Regions from separate parts of the Paenibacillus sp. FSL M8-0228 genome, predicted to be linked through region 3. Evidence: predicted binding sites of a transcription regulator. Region 3 holds the regulator's gene; each other region holds the start of a gene.

Region 1 (5,012 bases), 2.6 Mb from region 3:
CGTTATGCCAGTATTTACGGATTTCCTTAAGTTCCTCAAAAGTAATGAGCTCGATATTTGGATCATAAAGTTCCCGAACTTTTTTCTGGGTTCTAAGTAGTTCTCTGAGAATCTCTTCTCGAGCATTTAAGGTGAAAGGGCCCACCCCGAAACGCTTGAACTTTCCATCTTCATCTTCAACAAATACATCAAGTTTTTCAATTGTTGCCAGATTTATATTGTTATCTTCTATAAATTGTTTGATCTCGGATTTTTTGATGCTTTTATATTTGCTCGCTCTAATGTTCTCTTCATTAACTCCTCCGAGATTCGTTGTCAGATAAACTTCACCATTCATTCTATGTTTTTGACGTTTAGAACGATCTTCACGAATATTCACGAGGTAATTTCTGAACTCATAGAGTGGAGTTAGCCATTCTACACCGCTATTAATAAATCCACTCAGTGCTTTATCTTCATTTACAACTGTGCAAGTCCAACATCCAAATCGACTGTTTCCGCATGAACCCGCACTTTCCTTGATTTCTTTATCTACAACCAGTGGGCATTCACTACTGGAATCTTGGTACAATTGCAGTAGTTCATTATTATCATCGCCCCAAGGTGAAGGATATTGGAGCAGGAATTCCCAGATGTCGTCTACATTAAATGATCTGATCGGTGCAAATACAAAGGCATTCCGCAGGGTGGAGTGCCGCATTAAATTTTTCCCTTCTATAGTATGTGACTGCATGACAGCGGCTCGAGTAGAGCTTTCGGAATCTCGGACCCCAAGAAGCATTACAACTTCACCAAACTGATCTACTTTTTCAAGAATGAATCTGTTAGCAGGTTCAATTTTTAGCCGGTCAGTGCACCATCTGAATTTTTGACGTGGAGTTGGATACCCTTTGCCAATAATAGAAGCCCAGAATGTTTGCTCGGCTTTTGGTCTTACTTTTTGAGTTTCAATAGGAAGTCCCATTTCAAGAGCTCGAGTCTGAATTCTTCCTAAGGTGCGGGTAATTTTATCAATAATAAGTGGTGTTTCAACCTGAGTATCCGAAGAAATCACATATACTTTTTTATTTAATTGGTTAGGTGGAAGTTCGCTTAATGCCTGAAATACTATTTGAACCAGAGCAGTGGAATCTTTACCTCCGCTAAAGCCAATTACCCAGGGACGATCATCAGATAGATATACTTCTTTCACCAATTCTCTGGATTCATTAAATTTACTGCCAGTGTTAAAAATATTAAGTTCCAAGAGGAAAGACCTCCTTAAATTTATCTTCTATTTTTTGTTCTTGTTCTGTAAGAGGGAGTCCAATTTTATTCTTAATGAGATTGGCTGTTAGTTGAACAGTCTGATTGTTCTTATTAATACGACCAGTATGGCTGTAGGCACGACCTTGCCAATCTTCTTTATTATCCCTGTGCCAGTCAATATGTTTTAATTTCTCAATATATTTCTGCCACTCATCTGGATGATAGAAATATAGATAGTGACCTATAATACCTATAGCTTCTAAGAAAACACCATGAGCAACTATAGAATTTGCCCGTAAATCTCTAGGTGATGTTTTCTTCCTCAGCACCTGCTGCCATTCATTAATAGTAGCAATTAAAAGAATCCAGAATTCATTTACGAATTCCTTTTCTTGCTCAGAGATCGTCTCGCCTTTCCGCTTGCCTAGAAGTCTGCAATTCGTATTGAATATATGGTTTAATGCAAATAATTTAGGAGAATTCTTTGAAAGGTTCACCTTTTCCCGATCGGTGTATCGATCCAGCAAGGGGATCTCTGAAATTACTCCCTTTGTTATGAGAGACATTTGATCGCGGTGATCGTAAAGTATACCGATAGAAGAAGTTGTGTTCACTGCATGTCGATTAAGATCGGAGAACATTTGCTGAGAACGCACAAGCCCTAAATCATGAAAAAAGACTACAGAAATGGTTTCATCACCGAGTTCTGGAGCAATCTTCAAAGCTTCTTCAATAGCCGCTCTCCTGTGTTGACCGTCATTAATTAAAAACTTTGAATCAAGTGAGATCGAGAGATATCCTATATCTTTAAGCTCGCTGGAATGCTCCTGAAAGACTAATTCCCCATCTACAGATGCCGTTAACGAAGAAAATATGTAGTCCTTTGGATTCTCAAGAATATAGTTGGTTATATCCGGAATTCTTGATTTATTCATAAGACGCTGAGCCCGGTGTACAGCGGGAATCTCTTCTTCATCAAACAGAAATATCCTTGGGATCAGCCTGAGCGGGCACATCACTGTATAGAATTCTCTCCCTGCTTGAATTCCACGGAGAGCGGGAAAACTATAACTAAAGTTCATATAGAGCATTCTCCTTTATTACGTACGTAATATTAATGAATGTAGTTTGATTTTACTCCAATACGAACGGATGTTCAATATTTATATTAGAAAATTGACGAAAAAGGGAGATAATTATCAAAATAACTTAAAGATAAAGGTGATAACACTTCCCAAGACATAGTGCTTTATCTTGGAGCACATCTCTGGAAGGGGTCAGATCCCACCCTTGTTCAAGCCATGTATAGTAGGTGACGCTTACACCTGCTAGTACGGCGACTTCCTCGCGCCTTAAGCCAGGCGACTTCCGTTTCCCGCTCGTAAACTCCAAGCCCACATCCTCCGGAGTAAGCCGCTCTCTTTGTGATTTGAGAAACATCTCCATCGCTTTTGCTTTGCTGTTCGTAACATTCATGGATCGAACACCACCTTAAAGTTTGGTATTGCGCCATTCATTGGATATCAAAGAATAGCTTAGAAATACAATAACAATTGTCGCTAACATTTCACTGTGTTATCAGCTTTCGCTCTATAGATGATACGGTGAACCGTATCACATATTTCGAGGGGGAATTTTACCACTGACACTCAACTAATGGGCTAAGGTTCAGTGAAATGGCTGTTTAATATCGTTTTCTATTTATTTAGCCAGAGTAACACATCTGCTTAACCTAAAATATGATGAGTCTAGAAATCAAATGAGGTGAGCAAATGGCAGTCGTAAAATCCAGGAAACAGGATATCGATATGTTGGCAAGGTTGCTTCGAGCTGAGGCTGAGGCCGAAGGCGAAATGGGCATGCTCCTTGTTGGAGCTGTTGGCATTAACCGAATAAGAGCGAATTGTTCCGATTTTAAAGGAATCCGGACAATTCCCCAAATGATTAACCAGCCGCATGCGTTCGAAGCGCTACAACATGGTATGTACTATCAAAGAGCAAGAGATAGAGAACGCCGTCTGGCACAACGGGTTGTGAATGGGGAACGGAATTGGCCAGCCAAATACTCGCTAGATCGTATGAAAACCCCGGACCATGTCCACCAACTTGGTATAATCAGCCGTTTGTAGGTCGATGGAAGAAACATTGTTTTTATGAACCGACTGCGATTGAATGCGAAAATGTATATAGTACGTTTTAAAATCTACATGATTGCATCAGATCAAGTTTTATTTCGGCGGGACTCGTGCATGACTTTGTAGGTAAGAAATACCTAAATCACAACGCATTTTTGCCGATGACCTCAATACGCTGAACCGTATCACAAATAATGCGAAACTTGCGACCTAGTCTTCGGACAGGGGGGCGACTCCCCACGCCTCCGCCAACCTTACTAAAAACGAACATAACATACTTAGTTGGTGGTTTTTCAGTAACAGTTTGGTCTAATTAGTAAAAAGACAGTTAGGGCACATTGAGTAGCCTTAACTGTCCTTTTATTCATGACTCCAAGCAGATTGCAGAAATCGTTAGAAATGACGCCAGCCGCTGTTGACAGCGCCTTGCAAAGAGCTTCGAAAATAATATTATGGAATGGTTTGAAGGTAAAAAAATTTAAAAATACCGTAATCAGCCCTTGCGTAGCCTGAAATTTCAAATCTCTATGTTTGTCTCCAAAAACTCAAGATATTTTGGGTCGTCTTCCATAAAAATATCAATACCGGCGCCCATGTAAGCCCGGGTTAACTCGTCCGCCGCCTTTTCAAAGTTTTCCTGTTCATAATATAACTGCCCCAGCCGAAGGTGAATATACGGATTACCCAACCCCTTCGGACACTGTACGGCATTAAAAAAGCACTTGAAGGCCTTATCGTAATTCTTCATACGATAGTCGACATCCCCAATAGCTACATATATCCAGGTAGCGGCCTCCCATTCTTGATGATTTTCAGGCAATAAACGGAGGGCGGCAATACAATTTTGCTTGGCGGCATCAAGATCGCCTGCCTTCACTAAGTCATCGCCTTGTTTACATAGAGCCCTAATTGCGGAATAAGTGGAATCTGAGAGCTGCAAAGCGATCTCTCCTGTTCTATTCGATTGGATTAGATTAAGGAATTTTAGCCAATGATCGTTTGTTGGTTTTCATCAAAAACAGCGGCGTCTGGTATTGCCGATTAAATAGCCTATCGCCCAAATGATATGATCTGTAAATTCTTCTCCATGATCAGGTGGGAATGCGCTCGGCACTGTCTTTGACTTTAGGCATTCATATGAAGAGTCTACCAAATTTTTAAGCCTATTCATAGATTGAAAGCGCGTTCTAGTTTATGTGAGTACTATTTTCAAGAGGGTCCATGCGTGGCATGTAGTATGTTATATGGCTTGATATAGTTTAGAAAAAAGGATGATAGAGATGCCAAAGATAAACAACAGCTTCACAAGGAATCGATTAAGTACCTAACGACTGCCCCTCTTCGCGAGAATGATCCTAAGTTTATATGCGCAATAAGTGATGTAGCCTATGAGTTTTTAAGATCTGCCTTTGGATTGCCTCTACTAATTAAAAAATACGGATATCCCTGTTTTGAAAAAACACTTCACCAAGTCAAGAAACAGTATCAGGATATGCCAGAAGCATTTAGGGGGCATTTTACCCTTGATGAAAATGGAAAGGCAGTTCAATTGAGAACTCCAAGCGAAACGAAACAAATGATTGAACGCTTTTTCGCATCACAGAACGGTTACTAGTAGCCAGACAAAGA
Region 2 (5,012 bases), 470 kb from region 3:
CTAAATAAAGATAAAAAAAGCCCGTTACCGTGACTTCGATTGTGAGATACCAGTCTTCTTTCCTATAGAGGATGATTAATGGAACGAGATAAACGACGAAAGCGAGAGAAAGTACAACCCAAAGCGACACAACGGTTAATGACGGATCGACAAAACCAGCGCTTGCGATAATGACCAGCCAAAGCGTTCGTATGGCCACAAGTATCCAATCATACCAGACCCTTTTTTTCATTATCGAGAACACGAATTACGCACACCTTCTTATATTTTTTTGCAAATCAAATTCCGAATGATTCAGACCTATCATGCAATATAACTTCCCGATCCGTCAAGCGAAAGAGGGTGGGGTAACGGCGGTTAGAACGTAGCTTAGCAAGCACGTCATATAAGACAGTTGATAGTTTGTCATGCGGTATATGTGACAAGTCCAAGTACGATGTCATCAAAAGCTAGACGGTTTTATCACTGTTCGATTTAACAATATCAGAGGTAAGGTGAGGGGGTAAAGCAGAACAACATTCAAAATAATAGGAGCGATGCGTTATGAAATCATTCACCATTCGAAAAGGAGTTGCACTTACTTTAATAGCTATATTGGCGGGTACAGTGGCCTATGGAACTGTCCACGCAGAGGGTCAGACGGCAACTTATCAAGCTATCAATAAAGCTGCCAATACCGACAATATTTTATCGTCGGAATTCGCAAAAGAACCCAAAAAAGAACTCAACGAGAAAGAAAAGAAAAGAAAGCATCGGGAAGAAGTCAAACGCGTCATGGATCAAGTAGTTACCAACAAAAGAGTTCCAAGTGTCGTGGCAGGCGGGCTACAGGATGGGGAACGCTGGTCCTACGCTACGGGTACAGCCAGTTTCGAAGTACCACGCCCGGTGGAGCCGGATTTTTCATTCCGTATTGGAAGCATCACGAAGACATTCACTGCTACCGTTGTATTGCAGTTGGCTCAGGAGAAAAAATTGAACCTGGATGATTCGGTCGAAAAATGGCTGCCGGGGGTCATAAAGGGTAATGGGTATGACGGCAACAAAATTACGATTCGTCAGTTATTGAACCATACAAGCGGGCTTGCGAGCTATACTGATCTTGATTTTCGAGATATTACCTTGCCTCAAAATCCATTCCGTTACTATTCGTCCGACGAGCTTATCAGCATGGGACTAGCTAAGCCGCCTGTATATGCGCCAGGGAAGGGCTGGAACTATTCGAACATGAATACTATACTAGCCGGTCAAATTATTCAGAAGGTAACAGGAGAGACGTATGCGGAGCAGATCAGGAAACGGTTGATCGAACCGCTCGGGATGACAGGGACATTTGTAATGGAAAATAGTCACGATATTCCAGGTAAGCATGCCACAGGATATAATATGGACAGATCGGGTCATTTGTATGATTTAACAGAGATGAATCAATCATGGGCAAATGCAGCCGGAGATATAGTCTCAACAACCAAAGATTTGACCACCTTCTTCAGTGCGCTGTTGGGCGGAAAGCTTCTAAATCAAGAGATAATGGACCAGATGCTCACGACAGTAGATTCACCTATAGGTAAAGTTGGACTAGGGATTTATGAAATAAAAACAGCTGACGGGCAATCATACTGGGGGCATGCTGGCGGTACTTTCGGATTTGAATCGAGAGCCTTCGGATCTCTAGGCGGGCAGCATATTTTGGTAACGTGCATCAACTCGGTAGCTCCGGAAGTGGAGCCTGCTCACAATAAAATAATCAATAAGGAGTTTGGCCGTTAAGTTTAAAGCCGACATCGCGTCCTTTATTTGAGGGCGGATGTCGGTTTCTGCTGTGATTAACCGTCGTTTCATGCAATCGAGGCACAAATGTCCGCATTCAGAATAAAACGATAGATAAGATTCACGAGGGGCATAACGACGGCGTATTTTATATTCGGTCGGTCAAGCTCTACTATCGACTTCTTTACCACTCCCGCCAACAGATGGTTTACCGCCAAAATCGTAAAATAGGTTAGACGCAAATTCGATATAGAGAATAAGAAGAGATATATGGATTTTTAGAAATACATAGTAGGTATAGACAACGTAATATTACTAACCTACATATTGCACCAGACTACAATTTCTATTTAAAAAAGACTTCAAGGAAAATCAAACATTAAGACTATTGTACAAAAATATCAGAATTTCGTATATGTTATTCCGCTAACGGGATACGTTAGTTCAATGGAACAGCGACAGTCTAGGACATTATTTTCTCGTACTGGTTGTCACTGTTCCAATTTCAAAGTCCGTCTAAAACTTATTTTATGGAGACTAGCGATATGACAATTCGAAAGATGCATGGAATAATGTCGATACAATCGTATGGGACAATATAGGAGATGAATTTGAGGGAAAGAAACTTAATCATTATTCAAAACTTGATCTAACCAGGTGAATATGCGGTGGTTAGCCAATTTTAATGCTCCAAAATTTTCATTTTATCCCTCTGATTTTGTATTTTCGTCTAGTCTATCAGACCTAGGAATATTTTTCTAGGACAAAAGTTTTGGATTCGGTATATAAAAAGCCTTGTCTAGAACGTATGTTCGGAATATAATTTCTACATAATACATCAGGAGGCTACATACATGTCGAAAAAATTAGAAGGTAACGGCTTATGGGAAAGCAGCAGGATTATCATACCAGAACACAAGGAAGCATACTTAAAACTCATGAAAGACCGTCAGCGGAGAGGCAAGCCGGAACTTGACGATCAGGAAGTCCAGTTGATCGAGCAAGCGCTTATAGAGTCCTACAACACACGTCAACCTATAACACTAGTGGTTTTTAGCCCGTTCGATGACGAAGAACTCACAGGTGTAATCACGTCTATAAATACTGCTCGCAGGGAAGTGAAACTGTTTCGTGGCGAGGATGATTTTAGTTGGATCAAGTTGGAGGATATCATTTTCAGCAAGTATCTAGCAAAAATCTAAGGGTAGTAAATATTCTACTGATGTTATTCAACAAACAAGAAATGTCTCAGCTGCCTTATCTACGACAATTCAGCCGAAGTCTTTCTAGGAGCATTTGATGCTAGTGTTTTAGCTGAGCAGATCAATCCTCATATCGCAATCGAAAACTTCCTGATGACGATGCACTACACCCGCATCAAGTTAAAGAAAGAGGCATACAGATTGGTACAAGACTACTATGGGGAAGCCTACTTTTACAGAAAATCCTGATGAGCTCCAACAACATCGCGCTGGACCAAGGTAACTTTTTCTTCACTAACGGTCCATTTGTTGTGCAAAAAATGGACCGCTAGCGAAGAAAGAAATCAATTCAGGTTAATGAAACAATTCTATGAGCTCTTGCTTGTGTACTTGGAAAATTAACAAAAGAGGCAGCGGGATTCCTGTCTCTTTTGTTATTATTCTACGTCTGAGAAAAGCGGAGTGGACAAATAACGCTCACCTGTATCAGGTAATATGACCACGATCGTCTTGCCTTTGTTTTCTGGAAGCTTCGCAATTTGTGTTGCTGCATAAACCGCAGCCCCAGAAGAAATACCAACAAGCAGCCCTTCTGTTTTGGCAAGCAGGCGTGCAGTTTCAAATGCATCTTCGTTTTTAACTTTGAAAACCTCATCCACATATTCTTCATTAAAGTTATTTGGAATGAAACCAGCACCGAGTCCTTGTAGTTGATGTGAACCTGGAGTACCCCCAGACAGCACTGGTGAATCGAACGGTTCGACGGCTATCACTTTTACAGAAGGTTTTCGTTCCTTCAATCCCTGGCCAACGCCCGAAATAGTTCCACCTGTACCTACGCCCGCAATAAAAATATCTACACCGCCATCCGTATCATGCCAGATTTCTACAGCTGTAGTTTTGCGGTGGATTTCTGGATTGGCAGGATTGCTAAACTGCTGTGGTATGAAAGAGTTTGGTGTTTCGGCAGCCAATAGTTCAGCACGCTTGATAGCGCCTTTCATCCCCTCGGATCCCGGTGTTAACACAAGCTCAGCACCGAACGCAGTCAAAAGCTTGCGACGTTCGATACTAAACGTTTCAGGAAGTGTAATTATAAGTTTATATCCAAGAGCCGCAGCTGCAAATGCAAGTCCGATTCCAGTATTTCCACTTGTTGGTTCGATAATAACGGAGTCTTTATTGATTAAGCCTTTCTCCTCAGCGTCTTTAATCATAGCATATCCAATGCGGTCCTTAACGCTACCAGCCGGATTGAAATATTCCAACTTAGCTACCACGTTTGCCTCAATATTTTGGATTTGGCTGTAGTTCAACAGTGCTAGCAAAGGAGTATTTCCAATTAATTCAGTCAACTTTTGGTGAATTTTAGTCAAAATTATCCCTCCAAACAATTAATTCATATCTACTTACTATGACATAGATATTATCACGAATTTTCCTTCATAACCATGTCCTGTTAATTCATAGTGAGGAGCGGGAACGGATGGAACAGTTTAAACCTAAGGTACTACTCATAAAAAAGTAGTCCAAGCTTATTCAGAACCTGAGAGTCATTAAGAATGTATACAGTGTATCCTTTTACCCGCTAACCTAGTGGTCGGCGGATAACGAATTTGTATTTAGTAGAAGGCAAAAAGAGCAGTAAGGAATTAATCCTTCTGCCTCACCGTTAACATACGGGGAGGCGTTTTTGTTTTGGCAAGCTTACGGTGTATCAATTCGCGCCATCAAGTTGCTCTTGCGAGAGCTTACGACTAAATGCCTACAATACGAAGTAATTTATGTTCTTAATAAGGATATCGATACATCATCTAAAAGAATTGTGGCAAAGGTGTCCTCTGCTGTAACACGGAACACTAAATCTCTGGAAACAGTTCCCGAATTTCCTGAGATTGAGAAAGTGCGGGAGGATATGACAGGGGCTGCGCCCTTTCCACTTTTCTTTGGTTTCATTTGAATTAACCCTCTTTCTGTAGACATATTTGCTACACTAGTAGTTTATGAAATATGAATAAGAGTGTTCATAGAGAAGAGAAT
Region 3 (5,012 bases):
AAATGACCACATGATCAAAGAAAGGAGCTAATTGAGGAACTCCATCCAGTTTCTCCTGTTGTAAATCAGGGGAACCGTTTGTCAACAATAACAGCTTGTACTGTCCCTTCAATTGTTCTAGAATTTCAAACGTTTCTTCATATACATGGGGACGCGCGCGTCTTTCCGAAGCAAATTGGGTAGCCAGCTTTTCCGCCAACTTCTCATTATCTATCCCTAGTTGCTGGAGTCCTCTGCGCCATGATTCCTTTCGATAAACAGGGGCCAACTGTTCCAATTGACGGAATTCAGGCTGCTCACCTGCTGTAAAATTCGCCCACAATCCTTCAAACGGATTGATGCCGATCATTTGAGTAAAACTAAAGGTTTCATAGGATTCATACAAAGCGCGTGCTTCTTTACGTACGGCTTCCTCCAGAGCTTTTGGATCAACACCTGCTTCACGGGAGCCTGTTTGACACGCTGCATCAAATGCCTCTTCTACACTACGTTCATCCCACAAAAGGGTATCATCAAGATCAAACATTACCGCCTGAATCGTCATCTGAATTATCCACTCTCTTTCCACAGTATATGTACGCCTATTTGCTTGATTAAGCATTTGAATCGTTATGTGTGCCCATATTAAGCAAGCGGCCGTAGCATGTTATATGAAATAACATCATACGGCCTTTGTTACAGAGCTACAGGCTAAATCAGTTATTTCTTGTCAACCTGTATCTGATTGGATAGCGCAAACTTCTCAAGTCGCTCTGCAATGGCATCCGTGTCATAGCGACCTAATGATTTTGTGAAAATAAAATTACCACCCTTACCTTTTCTTTCAACGGTTACGTAACCCTTTTCAATCTTGATGGCTTTCATGTCCCCAGCGGTCATTGGACGTTCCCTACCACCTTTCAGCATATAGAGAGTATCCTTTCCCACTTTCAGATAAGGACGACGGATAAAAAAGATAACAGCCAGCATCAAGTACAGGCCGAATACAAGCCAATCCATCCCTCGCATACCGGTCTTAGTCAAAAAGTAACTCATAAGCATGTACAATACAGAAAGACCAGCCAGCATAATTGGCACAGTAATGTTACGTCCACGGAAAATATCCATTGCAGAACCTGCGCCGCTAATGGTTTGAATACCTTGCTTTTTGCGCGATTTATTTAAATGCGCTGTGTTTTTGCGTACTTTTCTTTCAAATGATCGGGCCATCTCTCAATTCCTTCCCAGATATATTACATTAAAACAATTGCCTCAAAGCTGATCTATATAGATACCATGAGAGGTACCTAAAACAAAAGGCAAATTGCAGGCTTGGGCGCTTTAACAACATTAATGCTTCAGCCCGTCATTTCCCTTCGATGTATCATCGTCCACAAATTCAATCGTTTCTAGCTGCTGCCGAAAATTACGGCGAATGTTACCTAAATAAATTTCCCGAAGGTTGGCACGTTCTGTGGTTTCCTCTTCTGTTAATCCCTCGGATTTTGCTTTGCGCGCTAATTCATTAATGCGCTGTACCAAGCTGTCTATATCCAAATTGTGTCCCCTCCATAAAAGCAAAGATATAATACACTTTGACATGTAGAAAAGAGCTTGTCAAGGCTCCCGCATTACGCTCCCTGACAAGCTCTAATAGTCTATAGATCATAAGTCAGGAAGCTTGAGTACCTGACCTGCCTGCACTCCCCGATCCTCTAAACCGTTAATCCGCACAATTCCTTCTATATATACCCGTGTATCCATTCGTTCCGGTTTATGATTCGCGGCAATCTGCCACAACGTATCCCCAGGTTGTACTGTCAGTTTAGTCACTTCTTCCTTGGAAGCTGAAGGAGCCGCGAAAACCGTAAGTACACCTGCTCCTGCAATCCAAGCAACAATCATTATAATAAGAAGCTTAAGTAAAAGAGTATGGGTAATAATCTGCATAAAACGCGCCCTACCCTCTTTTCGGGTCTCCTGTAAATTTTCTATATTCATTGGAAAAATACTTTGATAGGTGCTATATTTCATCATGGTTGTGTCCTCCAAACGTTTGTTCTTATGTTTTCACAATATAACACGAACGTTTGTTTTGTTCAATAGAAAAGAGAACAAAAGTTCGCAATTATTTTTAGGGATTATTTAGAACTTATGTTTGTACGAACGGAGGTTCTATGCTATAATTTTCCCAAACGTTACTAAATGGGGTTGATACGGTATGTCTAAGATTTCGAGCCGCCAGCAGGCCATTCTTGAATTTATCCGCAATGAAGTGCGTCTAAAGGGATACCCCCCTTCTGTACGCGAAATAGGCGAGGCTGTCGGATTGGCCTCCAGTTCTACGGTTCACGGTCATTTGGATCGTTTAGAGAAAAAAGGACTCATTCGCCGCGATCCTACAAAACCACGGGCTATTGAGTTACTCGGTCAAGACGAATCGGATAACAGCAACTTGATTAATTACTCCATTAGTCGTGTCCCCGTCGTCGGCAAAGTAACCGCTGGTCTTCCTATTACGGCGACAGAAAATATTGAAGATTACTTTCCTCTTCCCCAACACTTTGTTGGTGAGGATAAAATATTCATGTTATCTGTTGTAGGCGAAAGCATGATTGAGGCTGGGATTGCTAACGGAGACTATGTAATCGTACGTCAGCAGCAGACCGCTGATAATGGCGATATTGTTGTAGCTATGACAGATGAAGACGAAGCTACAGTTAAAACCTTCTACAAAGAAAAAGATCATATCCGGCTTCAACCTGAAAATCCAGCCTTTGAACCGCTTCGTCTGACACACGTCAGTATTTTGGGCAAAGTTGTAGGACTCTTCCGGGACTTCCACTGATTTCTCGTTCTTCCTTCCCCGTTATTCTATCCCCTAATACAAAACCGGCTGCCTAGGGCAAGCCGGTTTTGTATTGTTATTATGCTTACTATGTATCTCACAACTATTCTTTCCTTTTAGCAACCTATTCCTATTGTATCTACTATAAAATCAGCCTCATCATCTCAAATAATCCCCCACTGATCTTGAACAGCTATACTGTTATGGGCAAAACTAATAGATCGTTCTTTCTTTTAGCTAAATATGGTATATTAATTACTCATAGCTCTGTAGGAGGAATTAAATGAAAAAAATAATAATTTCAGCGTTTGTTATGATATTTATCGTCATAAGCTGTGCAGTTCCAACAATGGATCATTTGTATGCAGAAGAGAAATCACACATAACAACCTACGATCGTATTCAGTACATACAAATACTCATCCATTTCAGGTATTTAGAAAAGCAACTTGAAGCTGTAATTTCCGAAAGAAATAATTACCCAGAGGCCAGCCAAGAATATAAACAGCTCTCAGAACAACTGAATCATATTCTTGCCCAAGAGGCGTACTACGAAAAAAAACTTAACACCCTTAATAGTAAATAATTTTCATACAAACTGCATATTATCTTTATTCTACACATTAGACTCATGCCGACCTGCCTGTAACATCTCCTGCAACGTAAAGTTGAAAAGGCGAAGACAGGTTCGCATGAGTTTTTTTGTTAACCTTTAGGGATATAGGTACTAGCTTCTTTTTGCTTCTAATAGATTTATGCTGATACATTACTATCACAATTGACATATGTATATAGCAGAACTAAGCAAAGGAGATATGCAGATGATCAGAAATAGAGTTAAAACGTATAAGCATCGCATCGGGAAAAACAGATATCTGGTCGTTAAAGTCTTTCAAGCCGCAGCTGCTAAAACAGGAAGCGGAAATGCACTAGCAACCAATGCCTTGAATATCAAAATTTCCAAGCGTAAGCATAAACGCCACTAAGATTCAACCGCACCTTCATTTCTTGAAGGGAGGTGATATTATGAGCAGAAGACATTGCAGACGTGATTTAAGAAGAAGAAGATTGAACATCCGTTCCAATCAAAGAGCCACTGCACGTGCAAGAGGTAACGCACTGGCTGTTAATTTGTTTAGCGTAAACGATAGACAACGCAGACGTTAATAATTGTTTCCATGCAAAAAGCGGGAGGAATTCTTCCTGCTTTTTTGTGTTAAACAGCACACCTAACTACTGCTATGAATCATTTAAGCAAGCGAAGGGGATCTAAAATATCACACATAGTTGAACAGTCGCTACCATTTTACTCTTTTTATAAATCTAACAGACAGGAAAACGTGGTTCTCTTTAAGAATAGTGTGCATAGAGAAATTAAACCAGGAGGAGACAAGCCATGATAATTAAATTGTCACTTTCAAATATGGGGGATTTTAAGAAGTCAAATGAGAATAACGGCTTTATAGTGTCAGGAAGGATTATACCTAAATACGAGAACAACAATTGGACATATATAGAAGAAAGTTTTCCCGAACCATATTTTAAACAGTATGAGGATGATGACGTCGATATCAGTTATATTAATGAACAAGGAAAATCTATTTTCTTATATTATGATGAGAACGACTGTGTTGGGAAAATTAAACTTTGTACTAATTGGAACGGCTATGCTCTAATTGAGGATATTGCCGTTGCTAAAGACTGGAGACACAAGGGAATCGGAGCAGCCTTATTGAGTAAAGCAACCGAGTGGGCTAAGCAGAATAATCTTGTTGGCCTTATGCTTGAAACACAGGATGTGAATGTTTTAGCTTGTCGTTTCTATGCTAAAAATAACTTTGTAATCGGCGGAGTTGATACTATGCTATATTCTAACTTTTCCACAGCCCATGAGAAAGCGATTTTTTGGTATTATAAGTTTAAGCATTCAAATTAACCTATCCTTCTGTAATAAGGCCGAATTTAAAAACAATACCATCTTGTACGCACACTTTGCATTGCTACTTTTCCCGTATCTTCTAGTAAAATCAAACTGATCAGCACACAAAACTCTGCCGACCAATTAAGGTTAGCAGAGCTTTTGATTTATTTTTAGAGTATTCACTTACTTCAAACGTGAGGATGCGATCATTTTCAGCATGTAATCCTTTTTTGCTCTTATCAGGAATCTGAAACTGAACGTTTA
Region 4 (5,012 bases), 1.4 Mb from region 3:
CAAATTCATGTACATGTCTCTGTGTCTGCTTAGAAGAGAGGGTTTTCTTCTTCACTCCAGCTCTGTTCTTCTGCATCTGTTGGCATGCCTCCTTATGTTTATGTCACTCACAACATCCTATTAAGCAAACATACATAAGTGCTAGGCAACTATCTGCAGTCCTAAGCATAATTTTTTTTTTGTAGTAGAAAGAAGGCTTATGGACTTAGGTATCACAGAAAAAACAAAAGAAGACGAACTTAAAAAGTTCGTCTCCTATACTAGCAGGAAATCCGAGTCGGCATAAAATCGGCATGACTCGGATTTAACAAGCTTAAGATTACTTCAAAAACTCGTGACACCAAGGGTTAATGGATTTTAACCGATACTGCCTTCCATCTCGATTTGGATTAGGTGCAAACGAAACGAGAATCCGCTTAATTACAGGATGTATGTATTTGTGCGCACAGCTAAATTAACGATTTTTCTTTAGTCTTCAAAGCTTTCGGTATCATGGATGGTATCACATTTTACCGAAAGCCTAAATTTTTTCTTCTATTATATATGATGTTTCTTTGGCGATTAACATTCGCCTTTCTTTTCCTCATCCAATACCTCCTTTAGGACAACTGTTAGACTTGCCCCCCACCCAGAACCAAAGCAGCTCGTCGGCCTGTAGTCATTTCTACTATGTATTTACGCAAACTACTTTCCGAATTCACAAGGGCGGTTAAAACAACCTCCTTTCAATATTGATCACCTGACTCTAGAAATAAGCTATTTTCATACTCCAGTAGCCATTATTGTTTTACTAAGAATGTCTCTAAGAAATTCCCTAAAAATCATTATCAAGTATTTTGTAACATCATCATTGGTCAGCAATTTCAAACGATGATCTTTCCAGATGATCTTGCACGTCTGTTCTTCCGTTGAAATTCTTACATAACGCCTGTCACGCTGTACACTTCCATATTTTTTATAATTATACTCATAACAAGCGGCTCGTAATATCAGTAGAATCAGATGTAATAAATTCAATATGCATCTATGCATCACCTCGTTAGATTTATTTATAGACAGGTTATCCGAATTCTTCTCATGTAATTAGACCTAGAAAAATATTCCTATGTTTGATAGACTACTTTTTATGAAGCAGCAGAGTTCCAGGAAAGGCAGGAGTAAAAAAGAATGCTCTGTGATAAATGTGGGAAAGAAATACCCAAAGGAAGCGCCTTCTGTAATTATTGCGGAAGGGAAGTAACTATCAATACAGCACCGCAAGAAAAAACATCCGAAATTAGGAATGATGGTCCGATTCCTAAAGAGATCAGCTATAGAAAGAAAATTATTATCTCAATTGCTCCATTTCTTATTTTATGCCTTATTATCGTAGGCTTTTTAATCGCAGCTCCCTATATCAGTTATATTCAGGCCAAGTCATTAATGAATAACGGTGAATTTGACAAAGCAACTCAAGCCACCTTCACCAATTTGGATGGGTACAAAGATTCCGATGAGTTGATTAATGAAACAAATTATCTAAAGGCACAACACCTTCTAAAAAATAAAGAATACGAAAAGGCTATTGAATTGTTTATCAATTTAGTCAACTACAAAGATAGTGTCAAGCTAAAAACAGAATCAATATACTTACTGGCAAAGCAAAATTCCTCCCAAGGTAACTACGCTTCGGCAATTGAATTACTTGAACCAATCCAAGATTATAAAGATTCCTCTAATTTACTGAGAGAAGCGAATTATCGGGAAGGAGTTAAACAATTTAGGGCGTATAACTTTCGTGAAGCAAAAGAATTATTCATGCAAGTAAAGACTATCAGGACTCAATACAATATTTGACTCAAGCTTCTTTGTATAATAGCTTTCAAGGCATTTGGGAAGATGAATCAGGTTACGAGAAACTGACTTTTAAAAATGGAGAAGTAACCAAGGTACTCTCCTTTAATTCTCAAGATGAAAGCACTTATACCTGGCCTGTTATCCTAATTGGTACAGAATTACATGCTGATAACGGCACAATTTATTACCTAAAGAATGACAAGCTTATTTCAAAGGATGAAAGCCTTGGAGTCAACACCTTCACCAAGATTGGATATTACGAGGATATCCCGCCCGAAAAACTCGCTCCCCAAATTGGTATGTCTGAACAGGAAGTAACTTATTCAAAATGGGGACTACCCAAACATATTAATAAGAACACTACTACTTACGGTGTAAACGAACAATGGGTCTATGATCATTACAAGTACATCTATTTCGAAAATGGAGTCGTAACAGCAATTCAAGATTAGTCCACATGCGGAGTCTTCGGGAGAAATCGAAGGCTCTTTTTACTGCTCAAAAATCCATTGTTCGAAGAAGGCTCAGTGAGCCCGTTCCTTTTTAGGGGACTATACAATAGCTGATATAATATCCTCTAGCTTAATCCAACTAAAATCATCCTCATCACGAAATAGTTTTACTTCACGTCTAGCGGTGTTTATTGATGTAACCACACCTGTTAACTCCGCATCGTCAAACGGACTGAAAACAACCACTGTCACAGGCTGACGTGAATTGTAAGACTCTATTAGAGCATGCTCGATTAATTGTACCTCTTGGTCATCCAACTCCGGTTTACCGCGCCGCTGACGGTCTTTCATTAGCTTCAGATAAGCCTCTTTATGCTCTGGTATGATAATGCGACTGCTTTCCCATAATCCGTTATCTTCTAGTTTTTTAGACATGTATGTAGCCTCCTGATGTAATATGTTCAAATTATATCCCGAACGTATGTTCCTTACAAGGGCTTTTGTTTTCTACTTCTAAGACTTTTGTTCTAGAAAATTATTCCTAGGTCATATATACTAATTTTACTATAACATTACCAATAGATAGGGGTTATGTAATGACTGCAATTGCTGTGATTGCTTTGCTGGCTTTTTTTGTGTTTTTTGTTTTGTGGGCTATAGCTTTAATAAAAAAGAACGGCAAGGCTAAGAAAATGTTTCTCTTTGGTTTAGGTGCTTTCCTAGTATTTATTATTGGAATATCAGTCGCTGACACTCAGAAACCAACCGAAACTAATTCCAAACCGGTAGCTACCACACCTGTTAAAGGGAACGAAGTTACTACTGAACCAGTTCAAAAGGGACAGACTGATGCTAAAAAAACATTGATTGACACATCGCTTCCTTTTGATAAGTTTTCATCTGCTCTCTTTGCATTGCCAGTATCCAAGCAAGGGGAAGCATTCGACAGTGTAAGAAATCAAGTTGTTTCATGGTCAGGCGTTGTTATTGAAGCTGGATCAAGCAGCCTTTATGTCTATGGTAAACCAGCAGATTACAACGGTGAATCATGGTCAGATATTAGCGCTGAAAAGAAAAAACTCGGGGATGTTATTGTTGTAAAAGTTTCAGATCGTTCAGAATTAAATGGTCTTAACCAGGGGGATATAGTTACCTTTAAGGGTGAACTTGGTTCCCGTGGTGTTAAGGGAGAAGCCCATTGGAAACTATATAACGGAAAAATAGAGGGTCGGACAGTAGCAGAATCGCCAAACCTCGGAATTATTACCAAAGCTAAATATAACAACATTAAAAATGGAATGACTTATGAGGAAGTTGCGAAAATTATCGGTGGTCCCGGTGAGGCTGTTTCAGAGGTTGGTGAAAAAGGAGACGAATTTTATACTGTAATGTATTCGTATAAAGGTGAAGTCGGACCTGGTGCAAATGCCGTTTTCACATTCCAAGGCAACAAACTACAAGCAAAAGCACAATTTGGTCTCGAATAAAACAACCCCGGAGCAATCCGGGGTTGTTTTATTCTGTATAGTACCTATTTGCAGCCAGGAGGCGTAACGATCTTTTGATCGCGATCCCAGCCCTCTATTATCATGATGTGGCGGGTATCGCTCTTGTTATCCCATGCAATATTGTTGTCTTGTTCCAAAGCCAGTAGCCCCGCCTTTATGTCCTCTGTGCGCCTTCCTGTCTTTATCTCAGGGTTCTATGCTGTTGGCAGAAAAAAGGTACAGACTCCTCATTTTTCATGAGTAACTTTACCTTTTGCAACAAAGGGACTTTTTCAATCGCCTCTGATATGTTCCACGAGGTATTTCATAGTTAAAGAAACTTTTCACATACTTAAAAATCAATAAGTAAGATATCCATTTCCCCATAAAGGACTTAGTTCTCCCACATTACCGATTCTTAACTTATATGTTCCTGGCTTAACATTGTAAAAAGTTCTTGTTGTATTCAGATTAGTAAATGTCCCTGGAACTGAAATTATTTGCTCATGACTATTATTTCCCCACCCCACTAATTGGTAGCTAACAACAGGATTGTAACGACTATCTTCTAAATATTGAACTAATGTAATATTTACATTTCCTCCGGAAATATTGAATGCCTCATCTGATATAGTATAGCTGTTCACACCATTTAACGTGTAATAGTAAATTGATTGAAGCGATGCTTTTGATTCTGCTTCTCTGTAGACATCTTTGTTACCGGCTCAGCAAATGGAGTTACAGATTTTATGTTGTATGTTGCGTCTGTTGAGGCTGGAACTACAGCATGACTAACTTCAGAAGCAAAAGCTGGGGTCACCATGGTGACAGCTAGAATAGACGTAACGGCAACAGATAATAATTTTTTCATAATAAATCCCTCCAATTAATTGAATTTATGTAACACACGAATCGTATCATAAATATAGTATGTAATGGGGTTTTAGACAAAAGAACAGATAACTTTTCAATTTTTTATAAAATTATACATATAATAAACCCCCGTTTTATGATAACAACAACCACTATATTAATAGAGGACCATTCAGCAACCGTTAAGACTATATACCTTTAAGATTGGAATAAAATAATAAACAACAAAGGACTCCATACTAGTTACATACCAGCGGAGTCCTTTGTCACATCTACTCTAAATTCAAACTGATCAACGAAAAAAGCTCTGCCGACCAATTAAGGTTAGCAGAGCTTTTCAATTTATCTAGAGTATTCACTTACT

What was found. Region 3 encodes LexA, which represses DNA repair genes until DNA is damaged. Its sites were predicted from a motif close to CGAACATATGTTCG; they were not measured.
Region 1: dndB (DNA sulfur modification protein DndB) is a predicted target of LexA. The motif match lies at 2,394-2,407, and genes of this name have one in related genera.
Region 2: MKY98_RS16345 (YolD-like family protein) is a predicted target of LexA. The motif match lies at 2,572-2,585, and genes of this name have one in related genera.
Region 4: MKY98_RS08530 (YolD-like family protein) is a predicted target of LexA. The motif match lies at 2,763-2,776, and genes of this name have one in related genera.

Annotation. Positions count from the first base shown of each region.
Region 1 is NZ_JBBOXA010000001.1:5,796,670-5,801,681, reverse strand. It holds gene dndC (DNA phosphorothioation system sulfurtransferase DndC) at 1-1,246, opposite strand, end outside; gene dndB (DNA sulfur modification protein DndB) at 1,236-2,330, opposite strand; gene MKY98_RS26255 (helix-turn-helix domain-containing protein) at 2,458-2,724, opposite strand; partial or broken gene MKY98_RS26250 (cell wall hydrolase) at 3,021-3,448, shown strand; gene MKY98_RS26245 (tetratricopeptide repeat protein) at 3,901-4,323, opposite strand.
Region 2 is NZ_JBBOXA010000001.1:3,672,116-3,677,127, reverse strand. It holds gene MKY98_RS16355 (response regulator) at 1-244, opposite strand, end outside; gene MKY98_RS16350 (serine hydrolase domain-containing protein) at 544-1,770, shown strand; gene MKY98_RS16345 (YolD-like family protein) at 2,625-2,972, shown strand; gene cysK (cysteine synthase A) at 3,410-4,348, opposite strand; gene MKY98_RS16335 (hypothetical protein) at 4,666-4,932, shown strand.
Region 3 is NZ_JBBOXA010000001.1:3,202,745-3,207,756, forward strand. It holds gene MKY98_RS14105 (HAD family hydrolase) at 1-544, opposite strand, end outside; gene MKY98_RS14110 (hypothetical protein) at 700-1,209, opposite strand; gene MKY98_RS14115 (DUF896 domain-containing protein) at 1,330-1,536, opposite strand; gene MKY98_RS14120 (LysM peptidoglycan-binding domain-containing protein) at 1,645-2,013, opposite strand; gene lexA (transcriptional repressor LexA) at 2,201-2,827, shown strand; gene MKY98_RS14130 (hypothetical protein) at 3,111-3,413, shown strand; gene MKY98_RS14135 (hypothetical protein) at 3,649-3,813, shown strand; gene MKY98_RS14140 (hypothetical protein) at 3,854-3,994, shown strand; gene MKY98_RS14145 (GNAT family N-acetyltransferase) at 4,224-4,763, shown strand; partial or broken gene tet (Tet(L)/Tet(K)/Tet(45) family tetracycline efflux MFS transporter) at 4,988-5,012, opposite strand, start outside.
Region 4 is NZ_JBBOXA010000001.1:1,822,209-1,827,220, reverse strand. It holds gene MKY98_RS08545 (YmaF family protein) at 1-76, opposite strand, end outside; gene MKY98_RS08540 (zinc-ribbon domain-containing protein) at 1,168-1,836, shown strand; gene MKY98_RS08535 (hypothetical protein) at 1,833-2,288, shown strand; gene MKY98_RS08530 (YolD-like family protein) at 2,388-2,723, opposite strand; gene MKY98_RS08525 (hypothetical protein) at 2,885-3,775, shown strand; gene MKY98_RS08520 (hypothetical protein) at 4,428-4,646, opposite strand.